2 regions of the Kitasatospora sp. NPDC001175 genome follow, and region 2 is predicted to be linked to the other one. Evidence: riboswitches for the same ligand, from Rfam matches in the RefSeq annotation. Region 2 holds a riboswitch; the other holds the start of a gene.
What was found. A riboswitch is a leader RNA that binds a small molecule or an ion and turns the genes downstream of it on or off. The one in region 2 is predicted to bind glycine.
Positions count from the first base shown of each region.

Region 1: linked by a shared signal. The riboswitch ahead of gcvP (aminomethyl-transferring glycine dehydrogenase) and the one ahead of gcvT (glycine cleavage system aminomethyltransferase GcvT) in region 2 are both predicted to bind glycine.

Region 1 is NZ_JBSFJU010000043.1:43,366-57,736, forward strand. Features, by position in the region: gene ACWDAK_RS26725 (S28 family serine protease) at 1-1,352, opposite strand, end outside; gene ACWDAK_RS26730 (CPBP family intramembrane glutamic endopeptidase) at 1,504-2,298, opposite strand; gene ACWDAK_RS26735 (glutamate-cysteine ligase family protein) at 2,545-4,044, opposite strand; gene ACWDAK_RS26740 (hypothetical protein) at 4,406-5,005, shown strand; gene ACWDAK_RS26745 (DUF5999 family protein) at 5,537-5,725, shown strand; gene gcvP (aminomethyl-transferring glycine dehydrogenase) at 5,797-8,670, opposite strand; glycine riboswitch at 8,778-8,909, opposite strand; glycine riboswitch at 8,911-9,018, opposite strand; gene ACWDAK_RS26755 (PRC and DUF2382 domain-containing protein) at 9,244-10,377, shown strand; gene ACWDAK_RS26760 (MFS transporter) at 10,555-12,036, shown strand; gene ACWDAK_RS26765 (DNA polymerase IV) at 12,228-13,628, opposite strand; gene ACWDAK_RS26770 (SanA/YdcF family protein) at 13,692-14,371, opposite strand, start outside.
Region 2 is NZ_JBSFJU010000038.1:40,511-54,881, forward strand. Features, by position in the region: gene mnmA (tRNA 2-thiouridine(34) synthase MnmA) at 1-421, opposite strand, end outside; gene ACWDAK_RS25025 (cysteine desulfurase family protein) at 497-1,681, opposite strand; gene ACWDAK_RS25030 (IclR family transcriptional regulator) at 1,818-2,639, shown strand; gene ACWDAK_RS25035 (trimeric intracellular cation channel family protein) at 2,575-3,234, opposite strand; gene ACWDAK_RS25040 (ABC transporter ATP-binding protein) at 3,395-4,429, opposite strand; gene ACWDAK_RS25045 (ABC transporter ATP-binding protein) at 4,459-5,544, opposite strand; gene ACWDAK_RS25050 (ABC transporter permease) at 5,541-6,539, opposite strand; gene ACWDAK_RS25055 (ABC transporter substrate-binding protein) at 6,659-8,425, opposite strand; gene ACWDAK_RS25060 (ABC transporter permease) at 8,548-9,534, opposite strand; gene ACWDAK_RS25065 (enhanced serine sensitivity protein SseB C-terminal domain-containing protein) at 10,162-10,953, opposite strand; gene ACWDAK_RS25070 (enhanced serine sensitivity protein SseB C-terminal domain-containing protein) at 11,202-11,990, opposite strand; glycine riboswitch at 12,206-12,310, shown strand; gene gcvT (glycine cleavage system aminomethyltransferase GcvT) at 12,479-13,597, shown strand; gene gcvH (glycine cleavage system protein GcvH) at 13,696-14,073, shown strand; gene glyA (serine hydroxymethyltransferase) at 14,168-14,371, shown strand, end outside.

The sequences.
Region 1 (14,371 bases), on a different contig from region 2:
GACGGCACCCCGGCCCACGCGAGCAGCTTCGCCGTCGCCGCCGCCGACTCGTCCGCCTTCAGCCCCGCGATCTTCGAACCGTGGTTGCCACCGGCCACCGTGTAGACGTAGCTGTCCCAGCTGCCCCGCCCGAGCTCGAACCGCTCGGCGCCCCAGGGATCGTTCTCCCCGTACACGAAGATGACCCGCCGCGCGAAGTGTCGCACCCAGTGGTCGATGTCGGGCATCGCCCACGGGTTGAAGCGCATCGGGATCGAGCGCGCCACATAGCTGCGCGGCGCGTACAGCTCCCTCGGGTCGTAGTGCAGCACACCCTTCAGGTACGAGACGTCGAAGTTCGGCGAGCCGAGTTCGGTGCCGGCCTGGTAGTAGTACGCGGTGAACCGGGCCAACGCGCCGTCGGAGTTCGCGGCCACGCCCGAGTGGGTGTCGAACCAGGCGTAGAGCTGGTCGTCGGTGGCGTTCACCGCCGGCACGGTGGCGCAGTCGGCCTCGGTGCCGTACTGCCAGAAGCCCCAGACCACGTCCAGCACCGAGGCCTCGAAGGCCCGGTCGGCGCTGCCCATCACCGTGAAGGTGTTGCCCTTGGCCGCGTTGTCGGCGGCGTAGCGCGGTTCCAGTGTGCCCCGCCGGACCAGCAGTTCGCGCTGCGCCACCCGCAGCGCCGCCCGGCACTCGGGGCTGCCGACCTGCCGGAAGAACTCGGTGTAGGCGTCGTCGTCGCGGTCGTCCACCTCGTTGGGCGCGACGTACGCGACCGTGCCGTCCACGTCGTCCGGGTAGAAGCGGCGGTGGTAGACGGAGGACATCCCGCCCTTGCTGGCCCCGGTGGAGATCCACTTCTGGCCGTAGATCCGCTTCAGGGCGGTGATGATCGCGTGCGCGTCGGCCGCGCCCTGCCGGATCCCGGCCTTGCTCCAGTCGGTGGGCACCGGACGGGACGGGGTGAAGTACCGGTACTCGATGGAGACCTGGTTGCCGTCGAGCAACCGGCTCGGCTCGGTGCGGGACGGCTCGGCGCCCAGGGTGTACCCGTTGGTGTAGAAGACGGTCGGCCGGTCCTCACCCCGGTGCAGCACGCTGAACCGCTGCTGGAAGGTACCGAGCCACGGTTTGAAGTGGTCGATCGGCTGGGTGTAGGTCAGCAGGAAGTAGCGGTAGCCGGGGACGGGCTTCTCCTCGGTGACGGTCACCGAGGGAATCGCGGCCAGCCGGTCCCGGATGTCGGCGTCGATTACCGTGGCGGCACCGACGGAGGTGCGGGTCTGAGCGGCGGCCGACACCACCGGCCCGAGGCCCAGTGCCGGTATGAGCAGGGCTGCGGGCAGCAGCCCGCGAAGCGGATTGCGCATCAACTCTCCATGCCTGGTGGGTCGTCGAAGGGATCACACGGTCCCGGTCGGGCCCCACCACGCTGGCGTGAGCATGGCGCATTGTCAACAACAGGTAAAGCAAAGGGCTCTCACGGCCGAACTCCCCCCTTCGGCCGCCCCCGACCGGGTGTCACGCCGTGGGCAGCCAGCTCACGTGCCCGGCCAGCAGCGCGTACCCGACGAAGGCGACGGTGTCGATCAGCGCGTGCGCCACCACCAGCGGCATCACCCGGCCCCAGCGCCGGTACAGCAGGCAGAAGACCACGCCCATCACCGTGTTGCCGATCAGCCCGCCGAGGCCCTGGTAGAGGTGGTAGGAGCCGCGCAGCACCGCACTGGCCGCGATCATCGCGGGCAGCCCCCAGTCGAGCCGGCCCAGCCGGCGCAGCAGGTACCCGACGACGATCACCTCCTCCAGGATGGCGTTCTGCCAGGCGGAGGCCACCAGCACGGGGATCCGCCACCAGACGTCCGGCAGCCCGGACGGCGCGACCGTCAGATTGGCCCCGACCGCCTGCGAACCGAGGTAGAGCAGCAGTCCGGAACCGCCGATCGCGGCGGCAACGGCCGCGCCACGTCCGAGGTCGCCGAGCTTGTGGCGGAGGTCGAAGCCCAGCTGCCGCAGCGAGCTTCCCTCGCGGACCAGCAGATAGCCGACCAGCGCGACCGGCATCAGCCCGCGCAGGACGTAGTACACCTGCCAGACCAGGTCGAGCCACGGCCGGCCGGGAGCGTGTGAACCGTTGAGCATCGCGACCTGGTGGCCGAGCGCGATCGGCTGGGTGAGCGACCCGAGGAAGCTGATCAACGCGCTGACCCCGCTGGCGCCGAGCGAGAGACCGAGCACGATCAGCAGCTCGACCACCAGCAGTCGGCGGGACGGCGCGGCGGTCCCGGGTTCGGGCTCGGTCGAAACGGTGGTCACCAGGGCTCTCCAGCACGCAGCTTCGACCCGACGACCGGTCCTGCCGCCGGGCCGATCATCCTCCCATACCAACCTCTGAACACCGGGCTGCTGGCCGGGGACGCTTCTCGGCCACGGTGAACGCACGACCGGCCGGGCGCCCCTTCATCCGACGCTCGCCTTCACCAGGGGCACCCCTTCGTCCAGGGCGCCGCTTCGTCCGGGGCTCACCGCCCGGCCCGCGCGCCCCGCGGCGCGGCGAACGCGCTACCCAACCGGCCAGGTGTGTACCGGCTCCCCCGCCCGCGAGTACTCCATGTACCGCCGCGTCATGGCCGCCAGCGCCGCCGCCCGGTCCATCCCGTACTGCTCGCGCAACCGGTGGACGGTGGCGCTCTGCCAGGCCGCCCCGTTCATCCGGCGCAGGCAGCGCTGCTCGATGATGCCGAGGTAGCGGTCCCGGTCGCCCGCCGCCACCCCCCACTCGGCCAGCCCTTGGTACGCCAGCGGGAGCAGCTCGCTCAGTACCAGTTCGGTGGCCGCGACCGGGACGGTACCGCGTGCCCCCCGCCCGCTCTTCGGCCACTGCAGGACGGCCTCGATACCGTGCCGGGCGGCGCCCAGGAAGTTCTCGTCCGCCTGGGCGAAGGCGAGCCTGGTCCAGATCGGCCTCGGCTGCTCGGCGAGCACCCGCACCAGGCCGTAGAAGAAGGCCGCGTTCGCCAGCGTGTCGGCGACCGTCGGACCGGCCGGCAGGCAGCGGTTCTCCACCCGCAGGTGCGGGACGCCGTCGGCGACGTCGTACACCGGCCGGTTCCAGCGGTAGATGGTGCCGTTGTGCAGGCGCATCTCGTTCAGCCTGGGGATGCCGCCGGAGGCCAGCACCTTGACCGGGTCCTCGTCGTAGCAGACCGGGAGCAGCGCCGGGAAGTACCGTTGGTTCTCGGCGAAGAGGTCCAGCGCGGAGTCGACCCAGCGCTCCCCGAACCAGGTGATCGGGCGCACGCCCTGCGCCTTGAGCTCGGCCGAACGGGTGTCGCAGGCCTGCTGGAAGAGCACCGGCCTGGTCTCGCGCCACAGCTCCCGGCCGAACAGGAACGGGGAGTTGGCCCCGAGGGCGACCTGCACGGCGGAGAAGGCCTGCGCGGCGTTCCAGACCGAGGCGAAGCGCTCGGGGGTGACCTGGAGGTGCAGCTGGAGCGAGGTGGCGGCGGCCTCGGCGACCATCGACACCGACTCGATCGACAGCTGCTCCACGCCCTGGATGTCGAGCGCGATGTCCTCGCCCCTGGCGGCCAGGATCTGGTCGCTGAGCAGGGTGTAGCGGTCGTTGTGCGACATGGCGTCCAGGCCGGTGTGGTCCAGGTCGAGGGTCGGCAGGATGCCGACCATCACGATCCGCGCCCCGACCTCCGCGGCCTTGCGGTCGGCGTACCGCAGGCAGGTGTCGAGCTCCTCGCGCAGGTCCTCCAGGACATGGCCGGTCAGCCGGTGCGGCGCGATGTTGACCTCGATGTTGAACTGGCCGAGCTCGGTCTGGAAGTCGCTGGAGGCGATCGAGCCGAGCACCTCCTCGTTGTACATCAGCGGCCTGCCCTGCTCGTCGGCCAGGTTGAGCTCGATCTCCAGGCCCATCATGGCCCTGGGGCGGTCGAAGCGCTCCTCCCGCAGCATCCGCTCCAGTGCGTCCATGCAGGACTGCAGCTTCCGGCGGTACAACTGCCGGTCGGCCAGCTCCGCCCGACTCGCCACGACCTTCTCGCCCATGGGTGCCCCTTCACCTTTGGTCGATCCTTCGGCCGATCGCTCCTGCATCATGCCCCGCCGGAAGATCGATAGCCGCTCACCCGAACAGGTTGACGATAGAGGGTTTCTGACATTGCGTCAGCCATCTCCCAGCTTGCCATGGGCCACGGAACGTGATATGAAGGTCACCCTGCGCACCTGTTCGAGTAGAATTCGCACTGCGCTTCCAGCCGGTGCCATGCCGCTCCGAATCTCATCGTCGGCAGGTTCCGCGCCCGCACCGCGATCATGCCCAACCGGACACGGCCCAGGTCCCGTCACACCAACGCCACGCCGGTATGCCGCACTCGCACGCCGATCTAGCACGGAGAGGCGACCCGCCATGACCATGCAGACGCCCCAGCCCCCGCCCAGCGCCCTGCGCGCGGTCCTTGCCGCGCTCGACTCCGAGACCGCGCTGTGCCAGCCCGCCGCCGGTGCGCTGCGCGACGCCGCCGGCCCGCTGCTGCCCTCCCATCCGCTCGCGGTGCACGTCCTGGAGGGACCCGGCGCCGGGCTCGCCACGGCCAGGCGCACCGGGTGGCGCTTCCTGATCAAGCGTGGCTCGGCGGCGGTCCCGGCGGAGCCCGCAGCCGAGGTCGCGGCGGCGGCCGAAGTGGTCGAGACTGCGGACGGCCACGCCTTCTCGCACTTCACCGCAGGGCCGTACCTGAACTCCACGGTCCGGGCGCTGCGCCAGGCCTGGCAGCTCGCCCAGTCCTCACGGTCCCGGCACCAGCCGCGACTGCTGTCGATGCCCGGCCACTACGCCACCGCGCTGTGGCTGCACCATCCGGAGGCCAGCCCGGCCACCGACCTGCTGATCCCGCTGGCGCCCGCCCCCTGCGGGGTGACCGCGCACCGGGTCTACCCGGCGCTCGAACTGCTGGCGATGCTGGAGCGCGCTGCGGTCCCCGCGCGGCTGGCCGCCGGGATCTCCTGAGGCGAATCACCCGGACGGGCCATCTGGATCTGACTCGGTCGAGTCAGCATCCGGGTGGCCCGTCCGGCCGTCCCGACCGGGTTCCGCCGCCTGAACGGGTGATGTAGCGAAGCCAGTTGTGGCGCATGTCACCAAATCGCTGCGCGATCGGCTCGCGATGCCGACATTGGGAATCAGGTGGAAAGGGCTGCCAGTCCTACCCACCGACGCGCCGGTTCACACATGAGCCGGGGCCGGCAGGAGATCCGACCGGCGGGGCGGACGCCCGGGACCGACCGGCAACAGGGAACGCGGGGGAAGGAGCGAGCCGAGAGTCGAGTCCGAACGTGCATCGCGGGCCTGCCGCCGACTTCACCGGCGGGCACAGCGGTCGACTTCTCCGGCGGACGGAGCAACGACCCTCGACGAGGATGTGCGCCCGGGCCGCAGCTGTCGGTGCGCGTTCACCACGGGCCCCGTTACCGGCCGGTCCGATGGGGGCGGCCGCGGCGGCGGGAGCGGATCGTCGTGAGCGAAGCGAGGGTACGAGTCATGTGCCAGCACCGTCCTGAGTGCCCGTCAGCGGAGTCCGCCGACCGTGAGGCGGCCGTCCCGGTGGCCCGCCACCCCGAGCAGGGGTGGAGCCTGCTCTGCAACGGCGTCCTGATCTTCGATGACACCGGCGAGCTGCTGCCCGACGGGCAGGTGATCGCACCGCACCGGCCCCTGGCCGCGGCCTGAGCAACCCCGGAGAACGGCGCGGGGCCCTTCAGAGGAACGATCCTCCGAAGGGCCCCGCGCTGCTGTTCGACTCAGACGCCGTACTCGTCCAGCGGCGGGCAGGAGCAGACCAGGTTGCGGTCGCCGTACGCGCCGTCGATCCGGCTCACCGGCGGCCAGTACTTGTCGGCCGGGTTGACGCCCGCCGGGAAGACCGCCTCCTGCCGGGTGTACGGGTGCGCCCAGTCACCGGCCAGGTTGGCGGCGGTGTGCGGGGCGTTCCGCAGCGGGTTGTCGTCGGCTGCCCACTCGCCCGAGCCGACCTTGTCGATCTCCGCACGGATCTCGATCATCGCCTCGCAGAAGCGGTCGATCTCGCCCAGGTCCTCGGACTCGGTGGGCTCGATCATCAACGTGCCGGCCACCGGGAAGGACATGGTCGGGGCGTGGAAGCCGTAGTCGATCAGGCGCTTGGCGACGTCGTCCACCGTCACGCCCGTCTCCTTGGTGAGCGGACGCAGGTCGATGATGCACTCGTGCGCGACCAGGCCGCCGGGACCGGTGTAGAGCACCGGGAAGTGCGGGGCCAAGCGCTTGGCGATGTAGTTGGCGTTCAGCACCGCGACCTGGGTGGCACGCTTGAGGCCCTCGCCGCCCATCAGCCGGACGTACGTCCAGGAGATCGGCAGGATCGCGGCCGAACCCCACGGCGCGGCCGAGATCGGGCCGACACCGGTGGCCGGGCCGGCCTCCGCCTGCAGCGGGTGGTTCGGCAGGTACGGCGCCAGGTGCGCGCGCACCGCGACCGGGCCGACGCCCGGGCCGCCGCCACCGTGCGGGATGCAGAAGGTCTTGTGCAGGTTCAGGTGCGACACGTCCGCGCCGAACTTGCCCGGCTTGGCCAGGCCGACCAGGGCGTTGAGGTTGGCACCGTCCACGTACACCTGACCGCCGGCCTCGTGCACCATGCCGCAGATCTCGGTGATCTGGGCCTCGTACACACCGTGGGTGGAGGGGTAGGTCACCATCAGCACGGAGAGCTGGTCGCGGTGCTGCTCGATCTTGGCCTTGAGGTCCTCGACGTCCACGTCGCCGTCAGTCAGGGTCTTGACCACGACCACGCGCATCCCGGCCATCACGGCCGAGGCCGCGTTGGTGCCGTGCGCGGAGGACGGGATCAGGCAGACGTCGCGCTGGGTGTCGCCGTTGGCGTGGTGGTAGGCACGCACCGCCAGCAGACCGGCCAGCTCGCCCTGGGAGCCGGCGTTCGGCTGGATGGAAACGGCGTCGTAGCCGGTCACCTCGACCAGCTGCTGCTCCAGCTGGCGGATCAGGGTCAGGAAGCCCTCCGCCTGGTCCACCGGGGCGAACGGGTGCAGCTGGCCGAACTCCGGCCAGGTCACCGGCTCCATCTCGGTGGTGGCGTTGAGCTTCATGGTGCACGAGCCCAGCGGGATCATGCCGCGATCCAGCGCGTAGTCCCGGTCGGAGAGGCGACGCAGGTAACGCAGCATCGCGGTCTCCGAGCGGTGGTCGTGGAAGACCGGGTGGGTGAGGTACTCGTCCTCGCGCAGCAGCGCGGCGGGCAGCGCCTCGGCGTTCTCGTCCAGCTCGACGCCCTCGATGCCGAAGGCGGCGAGGACGGCGGCCAGGGTTTCGCGGGTGGTGGTCTCGTCGCAGGAGATCGACACGGTGTCGGCGTCGGCCTGGTACAGGTTGACGCCACCCGCGCGGGCGGCGTCCACGACCGCGGCGGCCCGGCCCGGGACGCGGGCGGTGACGGTGTCGAAGAACTCACCGTGCAGCAGCTCGACGCCACCGGCCTTCAGACCCTCTGCCAGCGCGGCGGCGTAGCGGTGGGTGCGGCGGGCGATGTCGGCGAGGCCGTCGGGGCCGTGGTAAACGGCGTACATGGAGGCCATCACGGCCAGCAGCACCTGAGCGGTGCAGATGTTGCTGGTGGCCTTCTCGCGGCGGATGTGCTGCTCGCGGGTCTGCAGCGCCAGCCGGTAGGCGCGGTTGCCGTCGGCGTCCACCGAGACACCGACCAGGCGGCCGGGCAGGTTGCGGGCGTACTCGGCACGGACGGCCAGGTAGCCGGCGTGCGGGCCGCCGAAGCCCATCGGCACACCGAAGCGCTGCGAGGTGCCGCAGGCGATGTCGGCGCCGAGCGAGCCCGGGGACTTCAGCAGGGTGAGGGCCAGCAGGTCGGCGGCGACGGCGACGATCGCGCCCAGGCCGTGCGCCTGCTCGATCACCGGGGCGAGGTCGCGGACCACACCGGTGGCACCGGGGTACTGGAGCAGCACACCGAAGACGCCGCGCTCGGCGATCTCGGCCGGGATGCCGTCCGACAGGTCGGCGACGACCACCTCGACGCCGGTCGGCACCGCACGGGTGTTGATCACCGCGACGGTCTGCGGCAGGGTCTCGGCGTCGACCAGGAAGACACCGCCCTTGACCTTGGTGACCCGGCGGGCCAGCGCCATCGCCTCGGCGGCGGCGGTGCCCTCGTCCAGCAGCGAGGAACCGGAGGTGGCGAGCCCGGTCAGGTCGGAGACCAGGGTCTGGAAGTTGAGCAGCGCCTCCAGGCGGCCCTGGGAGATCTCCGGCTGGTACGGGGTGTAGGCGGTGTACCAGGCCGGGTTCTCCAGCACGTTGCGGAGGATCACCGGCGGGGTGAACGTGCCGTAGTAGCCGAGACCGATCATCGGCTGCAGGACCTGGTTGCGCGAGGCGAGTTCACGCAGCTCTGCAAGCACCTGGGCCTCGCTGCGACCGGCGGGCAGGCCGAGCGCGGTGAGGCTGCGGATGGCCTCCGGCACGGCGGCGTCGGACAGCTCGTCCAGCGAGCCGTAGCCCACCTGCGCCAGCATCTTGTCCTGGGCGGCGGTGTCGGGGCCGATGTGGCGGGTCTCGAAGGGGCTGGCCTGCTCAAGCTCGGCGAGCGTCGGCTGGGCGTTCATGGGGGTCGAGGCCTCCTGGTCGCGGACCGGCGGGGGGGGGTGCACACGTCGTTGGGCTCCGCCGCTGTGGGAGCGGTGGTCCGATGTGCGTGTGAACCCGACAGGCCTCCCCCTCTGTCATCGGGACCTGAGAGCTTCGCCGCGCGGGAGGCCCGGGGGGCGTCCATCGGCTTGCACCGTCGGTGAGGGTGGTGCCGCCGGCTCCCGCGCCAACAGCCCTGCCCTGCTTTCCAGAGTGACCTAGCCCACACGGTACGGATGCCTGAGAGATTCCGGGGAGGGTTTGCTCCTTCGGCGCCCCACTTCCCGCAGTTCAACGGGGATTGGGGACTCTCCCGAGCGGGCTCGGCGGTCGCGCCCAGGGTACCAGCGGAAACCCCGCAGATCACCGGTCGGTCGGGGGCGATCGGGCGGAACACCGACGACCCCGGACAGCCCAACGCCCTCCCGTACGGCTGCCTTCGGGTAGCCGCTGTCCGACTTGATGGCTTTTCGTGTGAAGTGGCGGTCGGACAGCTCCTCCAAGCCGCCCACCAGACGGGATTCCCCCAGGAGCACGTAGTGGAGGACGGCGTGCAGACCGACATCGATCCGCGGGACCTGATCGGCCACAAGGCGGTCGACCGGAACGGTGACAAGATCGGCACGGTCGACGAGGTCTATCTCGACGACGCGACGGGTGAGCCCGAGTGGGCCGCGGTGCGAACCGGGATCTTCGGCCGGGATGCCTTCGTCCCGCTGACCACCAGTGAGTTCTCGGGCGACGAACTCAGGGTCCCGTACGACAAGTCACTGATCAAGGAATCGCCAGACTTCGGCGTCGGGCAGCACCTCTCGCCCGCACAGGAGCTGCAGCTCTACCGCTACTACGGCCTGGACGCGAGCGCCCCCTCGGCGGCACCCGCAAACCGCACCTCGAAGACCACCGACCGGGACTTCGGCTCCGTCGGGTCGACCGGACCGCACCCGCCCGCCACCCAGCCCACGCCCGCGGCAGCCCCCGCACCTGCCACACCCCCGGCGCCCTCCGCACCCGCCACTCCGGCAGCACCCGCCACCGGGGAGCGCGCGACGGCCGGCTTCACACCGCCGACTCAAGCTCCGGCTCCGACTCCAAGCCCGACCGCACAGCCTGCCACGCCGCCGGCCGACCACGTCAAGAGCCCCGCCGTGGCGGACAGGCCCGCCCTCAGAACCACCGGGTCCAACGGGCGGGCGGTGCACGCCCCCACCCCGGACCGGGCGGCCGCCCAGGGCGCGCCGGCCGGGCCCATCGAGATCACCTGCCGCGAGGAGCGCCTCGACATCAGCACCGAGTGGCACGTCCTCGGCACCGCGCGGCTGCGCAAGTACGTGACCACCGAGTCCGTGGAGCGCCGGGTACGGCTCGCCCGGGAGCGGGTTCGGGTCGAGCGCGTGCCAGTGACCGAGTCCGAGCGGGCCGCACTGAGCGACCAGGAGCTCGCCGACGCGGTCGAGGAGGTGACGCTGCGCGAGGAGCGGCCGGTGCTGCGCAAGTACCTGGCGCCGGTCGAGCGGGTGCGCCTGGTGGTCGAGCGGTACACCGAGGAGCAGGTGATCCGCGAGGAGCTGCGCCGGGAGCAGGTCGAGGTGTACGACAGCACCACCCCGGACGCTCCCACCACCCCGGGCGCGACGCCCTCCACCCCACCGCCCGCCCGTCCCGAACCGCTGCGCCACGCCTGACCCGTCGCTTCGCTTCCAGCCCCGGCACCGGACGAAACGGAGCCGGGGCGACCGGTTTGCCTAATTTTCAACCGTAGATATTTGACAGTCTGAACTATCCATGTGCATCGTTACTTCAGTTCGTTGACTTTCGCCCTTGGCCACAACCGCCGAGGGACCTGAACTGGAGGAAGAACCGTGAGTGAGGCACCACAGCCCAGCTCCACGGCCGAGAAGCCGAGCAGCGCACGAGTGCTGCCCGCTCTGATCCTGGCGATGCTGGCGTTCAGCGTGGTGCAGACCGCGGTCGTCCCGATCCTGCCGTCGCTGGCCAAGGAGCTGCACACCGCCGGCTCCAACATCACCTGGCTGATGACGGCCAACCTGCTCTCCGCCGCCGTGCTGACCCCGCTACTGGGGCGCTTCGGCGACCTGCGCGGCCGCAAGCCGATGCTGCTGATCTCACTGGCCGGCCTGGTCGCCGGCTCCGCCCTCGCGGTCGGCACCCACTCCTTCACCTGGCTGGTCGTCGCCCGCGTCCTGCAGGGCGCCGGCGGTGGCGTGCTCCCGCTGGCGATCAGCATCGTCCGTGACGAGCTCCCCCGGGAGAAGGTCACCGGCGGCGTCGCCGCGATCTCCGCCTCGATGGGCGTCGGCTCGGGCCTCGGCCTGGTCGCCACCGGCCTGCTGCTGGAGCACTGGAGCTACAAGTCCATCTTCTGGATGGGCCTGATCTTCGGCTTGATCGCGGTCGCTCTGGTCGCCCTGCGCGTCCCCAAGGACCCGGTCGTCGACAAGGACGGCGGCGCCGACCCGCTCGGCGCGCTCACCCTGGCCGGCTGGCTCTGCGCCCTGCTGGTCGCCGTCAGCCAGGGCAACCACTGGGGCTGGACCTCGACCAAGACCCTGGGCCTGTTCGCCGTCGCCGCCGTGGTCGCCCTGATCTGGATCGCCATCGAGGTCAAGGTCAGCCACCCGCTGGTGGACATGAAGATGATGTCCCGCCCGGCCGTCGCCTTCACCAACATCTCCGGCCTGCTCATCGGCTTCGGGATGTACGGCTCCTTCATGGTGATCAGCAACTTCGCCCAGACCCCCGCGAAGTTCGCCCACTACGGCTTCACCGCCACCGTGCTGCACGCAGGCGTGATGCTGCTGCCCTCCGCCATCGGCTCGATGGTCGCCGCCCCCGTCGGCGCCCTGCTGATCGCCCGCAGCGGCCCGCGTCTGCCGCTGGTCCTCGGCGGAGCGCTCGGCGCCGCCTCGATGGCCTACCTGGCCGTCCGGCACAGCGCCGAGGGTGACATCTACCTCGCCTCCGCCGTCTTCGGCCTCGGCGTCGGCCTCGCCTACGCCGCGATGCCCGCGTACATCAACGGCGCCGTCCCGGCCGAGCAGAGCGGTATCGCCAACGGCATGAACGCCGTACTGCGCACCGTCGGCGGCGCCATCGGCACCGCCGTGATGGGCGCGATCCTGACCGGCGACACCATGAAGTTCCCGATCCCGCTGCCGATCCAGTTGCCCACGCTGGACGCCTACAAGCACGCGTTCTGGGTCGCCGCCGCGATGTGCCTGGTGGCCGCCGTGGTGCCGTTCGCGATCCGGCGCATCAAACCCGCCACCGCCGTTCCGGTGGCGAGCGGCTCCGAGTCGGAGCTGGTCGAGACCGGCGTCTGACGAGGCGCCCGCCCTCGCGCTCAGGGACAGGGCGCGAGGGGACTGGGCCCCGGCGGGCGGTGAGGGCATCGCGACCCGCCCAGGGCCCGGCCCGACAGGTGGCCCCGTACCCGGATGTCTCCGGGTACGGGGCCACAGCGTTTCCGCGTGCTTGCTGAAACGTTTCACCATCCATCGGCACGGGCTTACGGCTACTGCCGCAGAGGAAGCGGATCCGCGGGCTCCAGCCCCGGATCGTCGATCGCGAACGTCCTGACCCGCCCCGGCGGGCCGTACGGCGTCTCGAACCGTACGGTGACCCGGCCGACCCCGCTGCCCTGGACCCACCCCGGGCCGTACTCGGCGTGCGTCACGTCCTGCCCCGGGAGCCAGCGCCGCCCGGTCGGCGGCACGGCGTCCTTCGCCCGCGCTTCGCCCGGTTCGGGCTCCGAAGGCTCCTCCGTCGCGTCGGCGGCTTCCCCCGCCTCGGCCGTCGCCTGCGCCTGCGCCTGCGCCGCAGCCTGGGCGAAGAGGTCCTCCTGGGTGAAGTCGGCCAGCTGGGACACCCCGACCCCGAGCAGCCGCACCCCGCCGGTGATGTCCACCTGCATCGCCAGTCGCCGCGCCGTCTCGGCGATCACCCCCTCGTCGTCGGTCGGCGCCCGCAGGGTCTCCGACCTGGTCAGGGTCGAGAAGTCGAACCGCCGGACCTTCAGCACCACCGTCCGGCCCGAGCGTCCCGCCGCCCGCAGTCGCTGGACGCAGCGCGCCGTCAGCACCTCCACCTGGCGCAGGATGACGTCCCGGTCGGCCAGATCCACCTCGAAGGTGTCCTCCACCGAAACCGACTTCGCGTCCCGGTCCGGCACCACCTCGCGCTCGTCAAGCCCTATGGACGTCGCGTACAGCCCCGTCCCGTGCGCCCGGCCGAGCAGTTGGACCAGTTCCTCTTCGCCCGCCTCCGCCAGATCGGCCACCGTCGCCAGGCCCACCCGCCGCAGCGCCTGCTCGGTGGCCGGGCCGACCCCGGGCAGCGCCCGGACCGGCAGCGGACTCAGCACCGCCCGCTCGGATCCGATCCCGATCAGCACCAGGCCGTCCGGCTTGGCCTGCTCCGAGGCGATCTTCGCCATCAGCTTCGAGCCGGCCGCGCCCACCGAACCGGTCAGCGCCGTCCGCGCATGGATGTCCGCGCGCAGGTCCTCCGCGATCGCCCGCACCAGTTGGGCCCCCTCCTGCGGGCCGGCGTCGGCCAGCGCCGGACCGTACGGCCCGGCCTCCAGATCCACGAACGCCTCGTCCAGGCTGAGCGGCTCCACCAGCGGCGACAGCTCCCTCAACAGGCCCATCACGATCTCGCTCACCTGCCGGTACGCCTGGAAGCGCCCAGCCAGGAAGGCCGCGTTCGGACACAGCCGCCGGGCCTGGGCCATCGGCATCGCCGAGTGCACCCCGAAGCGCCTCGCCTCGTACGAGGCGGTGGACACCACCCCCCGGCCGCCCAGGCCGCCGACCACCACCGGTTTGCCGCGCAGGCTGGGCTTGGACGCCTGCTCCACCGCGGCGAAGAAGGCGTCCATGTCGAGGTGGATGATGCTCGGCACTGTCCGCACCTGCCGATCATCCCTCAGGGGTCTGACAACTCCCGTGCGGCGGTCCGCCCGAATCCGCGGAGGTCAGTGCCCCGCCGCGTCCGCCAGCGCCCGGGCGATCCCGTCCTCCCGCGCGCCGAGGAACTGCGGGTCCGGCTTCAGCCAGGCGTTCAGCGCCGCCTTGCCCGCGCCGGGGATCTCCCGCAGTCCGCCGTAGTACCAGGTGGCGTTCCCCGGCTCCGGCACCCCGACCGCGTACGACCTGATGCCTGCCGCCTGGCACAGTGCCAGCGCCCGCCGTACATGGAAGCTCTGGCTTACCAGCACGGCCCGGTCCACTCCGAAGATCCGCCGGGCCCTGGCGCAGGAGTCCCAGGTGTCGAAGCCCGCGTAGTCCTCCACCACCCGGATCCGCGGCACCCCGTGGTCGACCAGGTAGCGGCGCATGGCATCGGGCTCGTCGTAGTCGTCCCGACTGTTGTCACCCGTCACCAGGATGGCCTCCACCTTGCGCTGCTGATACAGCGCCAGCGCCGCGTCCAGCCGGTGCGCGAGATACGGGGACGGTTCGCCGTTGAACAGACCCGCGCCGAAGACCACGGCCACCGGGGCGCCCGGCACGGCCTGCACGGTGTCGACCCGGTCCGTCTCACTCAGCCAGAGCCAGGTACTCGGGGCCAGCGCCAGCGCGCTCAGCAGCGTGACCGCCTGGAACGCACGCCGCTGCCCCCGTCTCGTCCGCAGTGCCAGCCAGCGGGGCAGCC
Region 2 (14,371 bases):
CCGTGCAGACCGCGTCGAAGCCCAGCGCGATCGCCTTGTCCAGCAGCGCGGCGAACTTGATCTTCTCGTTGCAGCGCAGGCAGGGGTTCGGGGTACGGCCCGCGGCGTACTCGGCGACGAAGTCGTCGATCACGTCCTCGCGGAAGCGCTCGGCGAGGTCCCAGACGTAGAACGGGATGCCGATCACGTCGGCCGCGCGGCGCGCGTCGCGGGAGTCCTCGATGGTGCAGCAGCCGCGGGCGCCGGTCCGGAACGACTGCGGGTTCGACGAGAGCGCCAGGTGCACCCCGGTCACCTCGTGCCCCGCCTCGGCGGCTCGGGCGGCGGCGACGGCGGAGTCCACCCCGCCGGACATCGCGGCCAGCACACGCAGTCGACGGCCGTCATTGGGACCAGTGGGGGCGCCAGGGAACTCAGTCATGATGCACCCAAGCGTACGTGCTCGCGCGCGTACGGACGCGCGGTGGAAGCTCGGGGGGAGCTTCCCAGGGGCGCGTCAGCGCCGCGCCGCGGCCGCCAGACCGGCGTTGCGGGAGCGCCGGACGGCCGGCTCGATCGCGCCGAGCAGCGCCGTGACGTCGTCCCGGGTCGAGGTGTGGCCGAGCGAGAACCGGAGCGAGGCCCGCGCCAGCAGCGGCTCGGCCCCCATCGCCAGCAGGACGTGGCTCGGCTGCGGCACCCCGGCCGAGCAGGCGGAGCCGGTGGAGCACTCGATGCCCCGGGCGTCCAGCAGCATCAGCAGCGCGTCGCCCTCGCAGCCGGGGAAGGAGAAGTGCGCGTTGGCGGCCAGCCGCCCCCGGGCACTCGGGTCCCCGTTGAGGACGGCGTCGGGTACGGCGGCGTGCACGCCCGCGATCAGTTCGTCCCGCAGGCCCGCGACGAACTCCGCGTGCTCCTCCCGCCGTTCCACCGCGATGGCCGCGGCGGCGGCGAAGCCGGCGGCGGCGGGGACGTCCAGCGTGCCGGAGCGGACGTCGCGCTCCTGGCCGCCACCGTGCAGCAGCGGCACCGGAGTTGCGCTGCGGGACAGCAGCAGCGCGCCGACCCCGTACGGGCCGCCGATCTTGTGCCCGGTGACGGTCAGCGCGTCCAGCCCGGACTCGGCGAAGGAGACCGGGACCTGGCCCAGCGCCTGCACCGCGTCGGCGTGCATCGGGATGCCGAACTCGCGGGCGACGCCGGTGAGTTCGGTGATCGGCTGGATGGTGCCGACCTCGTTGTTGGCCCACATCACGGTGATCAGCGCCACCGACGCCGGGTCGCGCTCGATCGCCTCGCGCAGCGCCTCGGGGTGCACCCGCCCGTAGGGGTCGACCGGCAGGTACTCGACCTGCGCGCCCTCGTGCTCGGAGAGCCAGTGCACCGCGTCCAGCACCGCGTGGTGCTCCACCGGGCTGCACAGCACCCGGCGCCGCGCCGGATCGGCGTCCCGCCGGGCCCAGTACAGGCCCTTGACCGCGAGGTTGTCCGATTCGGTACCGCCCGCGGTGAGGACGATCTCGCTCGGCCGCGCACCCAGCGACAGCGCCAGCGACTCACGGGACTCCTCCACCACCCGCCTGGCCCGGCGACCGGCGGCGTGCAGCGAGGACGCATTGCCGACGACCCCGAGGTGTGCGCTCATGGCGGCGATCGCCTCGGGCAGCATCGGGGTGGTGGCTGCGTGGTCGAGATATGGCATAGCGCTGTCCAGTGTAGGGGCATCCCCGCAGCCTTGATCCCGACGCCCGCGCGCCGGAGGCGATTTGACCATTGCACGCCCGGGAACGCGCCGTTAGCCTCCTGCCCACTGCCAGGGGCACTGAGGGGTGGGCGGAATGTCTCAGACGGTCGACCGGGCGCTGACGATCCTCGCCTCGCTCGGCGACGGGCCCGCCTCGCTGGAGCAGGCGGCGGCCCGGATCGGAGTCCACAGATCGACGGCGCTGCGTCTGCTGCGCACCCTGCAGGAGCACGGCCTGGTGCACCGCCAGGCGGACCACCGCTACCGGCTCGGCGGCCGGATGTTCGCGCTGGCCCGGCAGGCGCTGGAGGGGATCGACGTCCGCCAGGTCGCGGCGCCCTACCTGGCCGCGCTCAACGAGCGGTACGGGCACACCGTGCAGTTGGCGGTGCTGGAGGAGGGCGAGGTGCTCTACCTGGACACGGTGGAGAGCCGCCGTCCCGGGCTCCCCTGCTCCTGGCCCGGCCCGACCGGGCGGATCGGCCGCCGGGTACCCGCGGTGTCCACGGCGGTCGGCAGGGTGCTACTGGCCGACCTGCCGGAGGACCAGCTGACGGCCTATCTCGAAGTCGTGGACCTTCCCGAGCATCCCCTGGGCGGCATCCGCTCCGTCGGGGAGCTCCGGAGCGAGCTGGCCGCGGTCCGGCGCCGGGGGTGGGCGCTGGACCGGGGCGGGCACCGGGAGGCGGTCGACTGCCTGGCCGCCCCGGTCGTCGGCACCGAGGGCCGGGCGGTCGCGGCCTGCGCCGTCCTGGCGCCGGTCCGGCCGGCCCCGACCGGCGAACTGAGCAGCCTGCTCCCCGAGCTGCTCTGCACGGCCGAGGCGATCTCGCTGGCGTACGGCGGCTCGCCTACTCCTCGCTGGTGCGAGAACCGTTGCGGTGCCAGGCGCGCGGCGCGCGCCAGCCGTACTTGAGCGCCAGCATCCGCAGGCCGAAGGCGGTCAGCGCGGCGGCCGAGGCGGTGGCGGTGCTCAGCCGCCCGATCGATATCAAGATCGCCACCAGCGCGGCGCCGACCAGCGCGGGCACCGCGTAGATCTCGCGGTCCCAGCGCAGCAGCGAGGGCGTCTCGGTGGCCAGGACGTCCCGGATCACGCCGCCCCCGGCCGCGGTCAGCATGCCCAGGGCCACCGCGGCGACCGAGCCCAGGCCGTAGTCGTGCGCCTTGGCGGTGCCGGTGACGCAGAACAGGCCGAGGCCCAGCGCGTCCAGGGTCTGCACACTGCGGTTGATCCGCTCCACCTCGGGGTGCAGGAAGAACACCACCAGACCGGCCACCAGCGGGGTCACGAAGTACCCGAGATTGGTGAACGCGACCACCGGCGTGGCCCCGATCACCAGGTCGCGCATGACCCCGCCACCCAGTGCGGTCGCCTCGGCGAGCACACAGATGCCGAAGATGTCCATGTTCTTGCGAACGGCCAGCAGGCCGCCGGACAGGGCGAAGACGAAGATGCCGACGAGGTCCAGCGTCTGCTGGACACCGGGCGGGAAGAGCTGCGAGGTCACCGTCAATTCTTACCTGGGCCGGGACCTGTTCTCGCACACGCTCTCGACCGGGGCGCCCGGGGCAGCGGCCGGCACCCGGTTCCAGGGGCCAGGGGCCAGGGGCACCCTCGCGCGGCTCCCCGTGCCCCTGGGCGGCACCCGACCGGCACCCCCCGGCCCCTTACTCGGGCGGGTTCTCCGGGAAGTGGCAGGCCACCTGGTGCCCGGTCTTCGCCGCCACCAGCTGTGGTTCCTGGCTCGCGCAGACGTCCTGGGCCTTCCAGCAGCGGGTGCGGAAGCGGCAGCCGCTGGGCGGGTTGATCGGCGAGGGGACGTCGCCGGTGAGCAGGATGCGCTCGCGGCGCTCCTTGCGGCGCGGATCGGGCACCGGGACGGCGGACATCAGGGCGTTGGTGTACGGGTGCATCGGCGCCCGGTACAGCGAGTCCCGGTCGGCGATCTCGACGATCTTGCCCAGGTACATCACCGCGACCCGGTCCGAGACGTGCCGGACCACCGAGAGGTCGTGGGCGATGATCAGGTAGGTCAGGCCGAGCTCCCGCTGGAGGTCGTCCAGCAGGTTGACCACCTGGGCCTGGATGGAGACGTCCAGGGCGGAGACCGGCTCGTCCGCGACGATCATCTTGGGCCTGAGGGCGAGCGCCCGGGCGATGCCGATGCGCTGGCGCTGGCCGCCGGAGAACTCGTGCGGGTAGCGGTTGTAGTGCTCGGGGCTGAGGCCGCAGAGTTCCAGCAGGTCCTGTACGGCCCGCTTCACCCCGTGCTCGGTCTCCACCTTCTGGAGCCGGAACGGCGCGCCGACGATGGTGCCGACGGTGTGCCGGGGGTTCAGCGAGGAGTACGGGTCCTGGAAGATCATCTGGATGTCGCGGCGCAGCGGACGCATCGCGCTCACCCCGAGGTGGGTGATGTCCGTGCCCTCGAACTCGATGGTCCCGCCGGTCGGTTCGGCGAGGCGGGTGACCAGTCGGCCCATGGTGGACTTGCCGCAGCCGGACTCGCCGACCACGCCGAGGGTCTCCCCGGCGTTCACGGTGAAGTCGATCCCGTCCACGGCCCGCACCGCGCCGCCCTGGCGCCGCAGCAGGCCCTTGGTGATCGGGAAGTGCTTGGTCAGGCCCGCCACCTTGAGCAGCGGCTCGCGATCGGAGGCCGGCGCGGGCGCGGTGGCAGTCGCGCTCTGACTGTCCGTCATGGGTGCTTCTCCTGAGGGGTGGTGCCGACTCACAGCCGGGGCGCGATCTCTTCGGCGAAGATCCGGTGCCGTTCTTCGGCGGGCAGGTGGCAGGCGGCGAGGTGCCCGGGCGCGGCCTCGGCCAGCGGCGGAAGTTCGCTCCTCGACCTGCCGCCGGTCAGTTCCGCGTACGGGCAGCGCGGGTGGAAGGCGCAGCCGGACGGCACGTTGATCAGGCTGGGTGGAGTGCCCTTGACCGGGACCAGCCGGTCCTGCAGTTCACGGTCGAGCCGGGGCATCGAACCCAGCAGGCCCCAGGTGTAGGGGTGTTCGGGCGACTCGAAGACGGTGGCGGCCGGACCCCGCTCGACCGACTTGCCGCCGTACATCACCAGGATGTCGTCGGCCAGCTCCGCGACCACGCCGAGGTCGTGGGTGATGATGATGACGGCGGAGCCGAACTCCTGCTGCAGGTCCCGGATCAGGTCCAGGATCTGTGCCTGCACGGTGACGTCCAGGGCAGTGGTCGGCTCGTCGGCGATCAGCAGCGAGGGGTCGTTGACCAGCGCCATGGCGATCATCGCGCGCTGGCGCATACCGCCGGAGAACTCGTGCGGATAGGCGTCGACCCGCTTGTCCGGCTGGGGGATTCCCACCCGGTCCAGCATCTCGACGGCCCGCTTGCGGGCGTCCTTCTTGCCGACACCGGGGTGGTGCGCCCGGTAGCCCTCGATGATCTGGGCGCCGACCGTGTAGTACGGGTGCATCGCGGTCAGCGGGTCCTGGAAGACCATGGCCATCTTCTGGCCGCGCAGCTGCCGGACCCGGTCGGGGGCGGCGCCGACCAACTCCTCGCCGTCCAGCCAGACCTCGCCGCTGATCCGGGGGGCGCCACGCTTGGTGCCGGTGCGGTGCAGGCCCATGATCGAGAGCGAGGTGACGGACTTCCCGGAGCCGGACTCGCCGACGATGCCGAGCGTCCTGCCCTTCTCCAGGTCGAAGTTCAGACCGTCGACGGACTTGACCAGGCCGTCGTCGGTGGGGAAGTGCACCCGCAGGTCGCGCACGGAGAGGAAGGGCCGCTCCCCCACGGTCTGCTCCGGGGCGGGCGCGGGGGTCTTCTCGGTCTTGCTCATGCCAGCCTCACCCGGGGATCGACAACGGCGTACAGGACGTCAACCAGCAGGTTGGCCAGGATGATGAAGAAGCCGGCGAAGAGCGTCACACCCATGATCACCGGCAGGTCGCTGGCGCTGATCGCCGCGACCGCCTCGTAGCCCAGACCACGGAAGTTGAAGGTGGACTCGGTGAGCACCGCGCCGCCGATCAGGGCGCCGAGGTCCATGCCGAAGATGGTGAGGATCGGGGTGAGGGTGGAGCGCAGGGCGTGCTTGCCGATCACCGTCCGCTCGTTCAGGCCCTTGGCCCTGGCGGTACGGATGTAGTCCTCGCCGAGCACCTCGAGGAGGGTGGCCCGGGTGAGCCGGGCGTAGGTCGCCGCGTACAGGAAGGCGAGGGTGATCCAGGGCAGGACCAGGTTCTGGAACCAGGCGACCGGGTCGTCGCCGAGGTTGACGTAGTCGTGCGGGAACCAGCCGAGCTGGTACACGAAGATCGCACTGGCCAGCATGCCGGTGAAGTAGATCGGCAGCGAGACGCCGGCGAGCGCGGTGGTCATGGTGATGCGGTCCAGCATGGTGCGGCGGCGCAGGGCGGAGACCACACCCGTGGCGGTGCCGAAGACCAGCCAGATGACGGAGGCACCGGCCGCGAGCGAGGCGGTGACGCCCAGTCGGTCGAGCAGCAGCGGCCAGACCGCCTGCTCGGTCTTGAAGGAGTACCCGAAGCACGGAGCGGCGCAGTGGGTGACGTCGACACCGGTGCTGTAGTCGCGGCCGACGAACAGGCCCTTCAGGAACAGGAAGTACTGCTCCGGGATCGACTTGTCGAGGCCCATCTTGTGGCGGATGCCTTCGACCGCGGCCTTGTCGGCGATCTTGCCGACGTACAGCAGCGCGGGGTCACTGCCGGTGAGCTTGGGCACCATGAAGAAGATGCCGAAGGTGACCGCAGAGACCACCAGCAGCATGACGACGACGTTGACCAGCCGTCGGATGAAATACACGAGCACTGCGGTCGGCGCCGCCGGGACCGGCCGACGGACCCCGGTAGGGGTGCCGGCCGGCCCGGACGGAGCCTTCACCTGCCCTTCGGACTAGCGGAGCGAACTAGGGACGCGGGCGGTGCGGATCACTTGCCGTCGGAGACGCCGAGGGCCTGGAAGTCCACTTCCTGCAGGGCGTCGTTGAAGTAGACGTTGGTCAGGCGCGGGTTGCGGTAGTTCAGCGCCTTGTCGTCCACGATCGGCAGCCAGGTCGCGTTGTCCGTGATCTTGTGGTTGATCTGCTTGTAGATCTCCGCGGCCTTGGCCGGGTCCTGCTCGGCCGCCGCCTGGTCGAACCAGGCGTTGATCTGCGGGTCGTCGGTCTCGGGGTAGTTGGCGTTGCCCGTCTTGGTGATGAACCGGCCGTCGGCCTGCGGCTGCAGGAAGCCGGCGCCGTTCGGGAAGTCGGCACCCCAGCCCATCACGATCAGGCCGTAGCCCTTCTGGTGGACCACGTCGGGCGCGCCGATCACGGACTGGTACAGCTTGCCGTCGTACTGGTCCACGTTGACCGTGACGTTGATGGCCTTCAGCGCGGTCTGCAGGGCGACGGCGGTGTTGACCTCCTTGTCCTTGTTGCCACGGACCGCGATGGTGGTGGTGAAGCCGTCCGGCTTGCCGCAGGCCTTCAGCTCCTCCTTGGCCTTGTCGAGCTGCGGCTTGCCCTGGGTCAGGCCGTACGGGTCGTAGTTGTCGTAGCCGGCGATGTTGGGCGGCAGCATGTTCCCGGAGATCGCACCGGCGTAGGAACCACCGCGGGCGGTCTGCAGCGCGGTGGTGTCGGCGGCGTACATCACGGCCTTGCGGCAGTGGATGTTGTCGAACGGCGCGACCTTCGGGATGATCGAGATGAAGCGGATGAAGCCGGTGAACGGGTCGTCCGTGTTGGCCTTCAGACTCGGGTCCGCGAGGACCTTGGCCTGGGCGGCCTGGGAGAGACCGGTCTGGGAGTAGTCGATGTCCGCGGTGCCGTTGAGCAGCCGGGCGTCCATGTCGTCCGAGTTGGTGGTGACGGTCAGCTTGACCACGTCCGGCAGCGCCTTGCGGTACGGGTCGCTGGCCGGGTCCCAGTTCTCGTTGCGGACCAGCTCGATGCCCTTGCCGGGCTCGATCGACTTGAACTTGTACGGGCCCGAGGAGACCGGGTGGTCACCGTACTTGGCACCGGTGTCCAGCTTCTGCGGCACGGGCGCGGCGGGGCCCATCGCGAGCAGGTACGGGAACGAAGAGTCCGGCTTGGCCAGGTGGAAGACGATGGTGGTGTCGTCCGGGGTCTCGACCGACTTCAGACCCAGCTTGTTGGGGTCGGAGTCGGTGTAGGGACCCTTGTAGTTCTGGCCCTGGTCCAGGTCGTTGATCAGGTATGTCGGGCCGCCGGCGACCACGTCGGCGGCGAACGGCCGCTCGATGCCGTACTTGATGTCCTTCGAGGTGATCGGGGAGCCGTCCTCGAACTTCAGGCCGCTCTTCATCTTGAAGGTGTAGGTCTTGCCGTCGCTGGAGATCTCGGGCTGCGCGCTGGCCAGGTCCGGCACCAGCTTCAGGCCGTCCTTGCCCGGCTTGGCGTCGAAGGACAGCAGGGTCCGGGTGTAGAAGCGCTCCATGTTCCAGACCGAGGCGTAGTAGGCGCGGCCCGGATCCCAGGAGTCGGCGTCGGTGCTGGTCCAGAGGTTGAGGGTGCCGCCCTTCTTGTCAGAGGGGTTGACCACCTTGTCCACGGCGGCGTTGAAGCCGGCGCCGGAGGTGCCGGAGGCACCGGAGGTACCACCGCCCTTCGAGCCGCCGCAGGCTGAGGTGGTGAGGGCCAGCGTGGCCACCAGGGCGGCGGCGGCGAGCGTCCGGTTTCGCTTCATGAGTACGGATCCTCCTGAAGATGCGCGGGCCTGAGCGGTCCGCCGAGGGCTGTGGGGCACCCGAGTCGGGCAGTGGCCGGAAACGGCCGGCCGGCCTTGGGAGTTGGGGTGGTGCAGCGGGCTCAGTTGCCCTTGGGGTCGAGCGCGTCGCGCAGCCCGTCACCGAAGAGGTTGAAGGCGAGCACGGTGATGAAGATCGCGAGGCCCGGGATCACCATGTAGGTGGGATCGACCTGGTAGATCTTGGTGGCGTCGGAGAGCATCTGTCCCCAGGAGGGCGTCGGCGGCTTGACGCCGGCGCCGAGGAAGCTGAGTGCCGCTTCGCTCAGGATGTTGGTGGGGATGATCAGGGTCGCATAGACCAGGACCGGCGCCACCAGGTTCGGGAGCAGCTCGCGCAGCAGGATGTGACCGCTGCCGGCGCCGAGGCTGCGAGCCGCGTCCACGAATTCGCGTTCGCGCATCGACAGCGCCTGACCGCGGACGATGCGTCCGATGTAGGGCCAGCCGAAGAAGCCGATCACCAGGACCAGAATCGCCATTCGGACGCCGGTTCCGCTCAGCCCGAGCAGTCTGTCGGGCATCACGGACACCAGCGCGATGCTGAAGAGCAGTTGGGGGAAGGCCAGCAGGACGTCCATCACCCGGCTGATCGCCGCGTCCACCCAGCCGCCGAAGTAGCCGGCGGCGACGCCCATCAGTACACCGATCACCACCGAGACGCCGGCGGAGAGGAAGGCCACGGTGAGCGAGATCTGGGCGCCGTGAACGATGCGGCTGAAGACGTCACGGCCGAAGACCGGGTCGACGCCCAGCAGAAAGTCGCCGCTGATCCCGCCGAAGGGGTGCTTGGGAAGGCCGGTGTCCGCGTTGATCTGGTCCGGATGCGGCTGGTCCGCCGGATGGCCGAACAGCGAGGTCAGTACCGGCGCGAGGATCGCCGCCAGGATCAGCAGGATCACCACTATGCCGCCGGCCATGGCTATCTTGTCGCGTTTCAACCGGCTCCAGGCGATCCGGCCCGGTGAGCGGCCCTCGATCTGCTTCGACGGGGCCTCGGCGGGTCCGGCTTCAGGGGCGGACCCGGTGGTCTCGGTGGGTGTGGTCATGTGTCAGTTCGTTCCCCTCGCCGACGGTGGCCGGCCCACGGTCCTGGCCGTACCCGGAGTGACCGGACCCGGTCAGGGCCCGGGCCGAGGACGGTCCGGTTGTCGCGACATTTGCGGTGTGGTGCGGGTGCGTCGGTGCGGTGGTGCCCGGGTGCGGCAGTGAAGAAGTGATTGTTCACGGGTGCACTTGACATCGCGCCGGACGTCGGGCGCGCGGTGGAAGTGCGAACAGTGCCAAGTGGTGCGGGAGTTGCATTCGGAGCAGGACATGCCGAAGTGCTGCCGCGCAGCGTGCACAGCGCGCGGGGTCAGGCAGTCGGCGCGATGTCGCCCTTGTGGGGCGGGCGCCGTCATTGCTTGCGCAGACTCTCCGTCATTCGGACAACCTTGCGCCAGCCCTGGCAGCCGAAGGATGCAAAGCTGTGATCTGCGGGCATGCACGGTGAATCCGGCCGCATGAGGCCCTTCAGCCACCTGGCGCAGTGCCGGTAAGATGCCACACGCATGCGAACTGACATGCCGTCCGAGCCCTGCGGCCACCCGGCGCCCACAGGGCCGCCCGGGCGGGATTGCGGCTCGGCGGGCGGCCGGTCACGCGGTCGCCCTCCCTCCGGGGGGTCTCCCCGGTCAGCGGGTCGGGTGGCCCTGCCAGGCGTCGCGGTCGAAGAACGGGCGGGCGCAGGCGCGCAGCCACATCGCGACCGGGTCGTAGTCGTCGGCCATCAGCACGGTGGAGACCGCTAGCCCCTCTGGCGCATGGGCGGCCGCCCGCTGCACCAGGGCCCGGGCGGCCTCGACGGCGGGCGGCGAGGTGTCGTACAGGTCCAGCCCGATCGCCAGGTACGGTTCGCCGAGGGCCGGCTGCACCCAGGCCCGGCGCAGCGAGCGCAGCGGGCGCACCTCGGCGGCCTGCTGCTCCAGCACCGCGTAGAACTGGGGTGCCTGCACCTGGGGTTCGCCCAGCTGGAGCGGCCCCGCGGGCAGCCGGTCCAGCCCGGCCGCGATCCGGCGCAGGTCGGCCCACGGGACGCCGATGCCGCCGCCCGGCACATGGGGATTGAGCCACAGGCCCCAGCGGGTCCGGTAGAGCGCGTTCGCGACCTCCAGCCCGGAGATCACCTCATGGCCGCGGGCCCAGCCGCTCGCGGTCAACTGCTCGGGCGAGGTGACGGCGGGTGCGTAGCCGTGCCCGCCGATGTCCATGTTCCCGTACTGGGCGTCGGGGCTGCCCGGCGTGCCGTGCCACAGCAGCATCCACACCTGACCCTCGGCCAGGGCGCGCAGCAGGTTCTCGTACGCCTCCCAGCGCTCCGGTGCGACGTCGCGCAGGGCACGCTCGATGGCAGCCGGATCGGCCGCCGGACGTGCGGCCGGGGGCTGGCCCCAGCCCGGTGCGCCGCCTGCCACTGTGCCGTTCATGCCCCCGCCTCCGGCCGGGTGCCCCGGGCGAGCGCTCCGGGCATGGCGGACGTACGCGTCCACCGCCCCCTGGTCCGGGGTGCCCCGATGCCCTGCTCGCTCACGTCGGGCCCTCTCCGTACTCGTCCGTCGGCACGCGCTGCCGCTACTCGGACAGCGGGCCGCTCACCCGACCGTACGCCGCTGCCGGGCAGCAGCCTATGGGGCGGCGCCGACGGACTTGACACCACCGCCCCTTACTCACCAGCTCAGCCCCGGACGTAGAACGGCTGCACCCGGGTGAGCAGCCACTCCACCACCGGGTCGGCGACCAGGTCGAGCAGCACCAGGTGGACGCCGTACGGCAGCGGGGCGGTTCCCAGCGCACGGCCGAGCGCCTCGTTGGCCTGTGCCGGATCGGTCAGCAGGTCGGGGTCGAACTGCACCCCGACGAACAGCGCCGGGGCGTCCCCCTCCACCGAGGCGCAGGCCCGACGGGCCGTCAGCACCCCGGGCAGAGTGGCGAGTTCGGCGGCGGCGGCGGCCAGGAAGGCGTACGGCTCCTCGTGCGGCTCGGGTTCGCGCAGCGCCACCTTGGCGCCGTCCGGCTGCCCCTGCCAGCGGTCACCCTGCGGGCCGCGCCGCAGCTCGCCGACCCCCTCGGGCGGGATCGGGATGCCCACCGGGGCCTGAGGGTTGACCGCGATCCCGACCCCCAGCGGCAGCCCGCGGGCGAACTCCCAGACCGGGGCGACAGCGAACGGCATCCCGGGGGCGTGCTGCAGGAACACCTCCTGCGAGGAGAAGACCGGGACGTACGGCGCGCCGGCCAGCTCGATGGTCGGCAGGTCCAGCGAGGCGCCCTGCGGGTCGGCACCGGCCGGCAGCGGGATCCACACCTGGCTGCGGGCCAGCACCTCGACCACCCTGGCGGTCGCGCCGGGCTCGCCGAGCGCGGCGGTGAGCACCTGCTCCAGCTCGTTGGCGGGCCAGCCGCCGCCCGTCGGGGCCGTACCGGGCTCAGCCCATGCCTGCGTCTCGCCAGCCGGGTAGCTCATCGGCTCCTGCCCCTCCAACCTGACCGGGTGCTGCCCCGGTCTCCACCGCTGCCAGAAGGGTAGCGGGAGGCGGTCCGTCCCCGATGCGCCCCCGTACCGCAAGGGTGAACCCGCCCCACCTGGGGAGGAGATGTCCGACCCCTCTCCCCCTCGGCCCACCCGGCATGCCATGATGAGCGCGCTCATACGCAGCGCCCAATTTCATACTGGCCGTTCGAACCCGCGCGGGAGAGTCCGGAGTGCCCTGCACGGGCACGGGCCGGCGCCGAAGGAGCAAGTCCTCCCCGGAATCTCTCAGGCACCCCTACCGCACGGGCGAGGCAGATCTGGAAAGTGGACACGGCCGCGCCGTGCGCCCACCCACGGTGCAAGCCGCCATCCTTGGTTAGCGGTGAAGCTCTCAGGTTGTGACGACAGACGGGGAGACTCCACCCCCGTGTGCCCGTACGCAGGTCAACCCCTGAGTGCCCCAGCCAAGGAGTTCCGCCGTGTCCCTCCGTCACACCGCGCTCGACGCCCTGCACCGCTCCCTCGGTGCGACCATGACCGACTTCGCCGGCTGGGACATGCCGCTGCGCTACGGCAGCGAGCGCGAGGAGCACATCGCGGTCCGCACCAAGGCCGGCCTGTTCGACCTGTCGCACATGGGCGAGATCACCGTCTCCGGCCCGCAGGCCGGCGAGCTGCTCGACCACGCACTGGTCGGCTTCATCTCGGCGCTCGGCGTGCTGCGCGCCCGCTACACCATGATCTGCCGCGAGGACGGCGGCATCCTCGACGACCTGATCGTCTACCGCACCGCGGAGGACGAGTACATGGTGGTCGCCAACGCCTCCAACGCCCAGGTGGTGCTGGACGCGCTCACCGAGCGCGCGGCCGGCTTCGACGCCGCGGTCCGGGACGACCGGGACGCCTACGCGCTGCTCGCCGTCCAGGGCCCGGAGGCGAACGCCATCCTGGCCTCGCTCACCGACGCCGACCTGCCGGGTCTGAAGTACTACGCGCTGCTGCCCGCCACGGTGGCCGACCGTCAGGTCTGGCTGGCCCGTACCGGTTACACCGGCGAGGACGGCTTCGAGGTCTTCTGCGCCCCCGGCGACGCCGAGCACCTGTGGAACGCGCTGAGCGCGGCCGGTGCCGACAAGGGCCTGGTCCCGTGCGGCCTGTCCTGCCGGGACACCCTGCGCCTGGAGGCGGGCATGCCGCTGTACGGGCACGAGCTCTCCACCGAGCTGACCCCCTTCGACGCCGGGCTCGGCCGGGTGGTCCGCTTCGACAAGACCACGGGCGGCGGCGAGTTCGTCGGCCGCAAGGCGCTGGAGCAGGCCGCCGCCGAGGCCGAGTCCAAGGCGCCGCGCAAGCTGGTCGGCCTGGTCTCCGAGGGCAAGCGGGTGCCGCGCGCCGAGTACTCGGTGGTCGACGCCGAGGGCACCGTGATCGGGCGGATCACCTCCGGCGCCCCCTCCCCCACCCTGGGCAAGCCGATCGCCATCGCGTACGTGGACGTCGCACACGCCGCGCCCGGTACGGCAGTTGCGGTGGACGTCCGCGGCAAGCACGAGCCGGTCGAGGTCGTCGCGCTGCCCTTCTACAAGCGCGCCCGCTGAGCCCACGGCCCGCCCCGGCCGTCTCATAACCCCCGCCTGTCCGGTCCGCTCAGCGGACGGCTTCGCCCTACCCTCTTGCGATCCTGGAGAATGACGCCATGAGCAACCCCACGCACCTGCAGTACAGCAAGGAGCACGAGTGGCTGACCGCCGCCGACGAGGACGGCGTGTCGACCGTCGGCATCACCGAGCACGCGGCCACCGCGCTCGGTGACATCGTGTACGTCCAGCTCCCGAACGTCGGTGACACCGTCACCGCGGGTGAGTCCTGTGGCGAGCTCGAATCCACCAAGTCGGTCAGCGACCTGTTCTCGCCGGCCACCGGTGAGGTCGTGGAGATCAACCAGGCCGTCATCGACGACCCGGCCCTGGTCAACGGCGAGCCCTTCACCGGCGGCTGGCTGTACAAGGTCCGCGTCACCGCGACCGACGAGCTGCTCGACGCCGCCGGGTACGACGCCTTCATCGGCGCCTGACCCTTCCGGCCCCTCGGGGGCGGCGGCCGCAGCGCGGCGGCCGCCCCACGCCTCCTCAGGTCCCCTGCCCCGCCCCACAGGAAGACCCATCTCCATGACGGTTCTGAACCAGTCCCTGCACGCGCTCGACCCCGAGATCGCCGCGGCGGTCGACGCCGAGCTGCACCGTCAGCAGACCACCCTCGAAATGATCGCCTCCGAGAACTTCGCCCCCGTGGCGGTCATGGAGGCCCAGGGCTCGGTGCTGACCAACAAGTACGCCGAGGGCTACCCCGGCAAGCGCTACTACGGCGGCTGC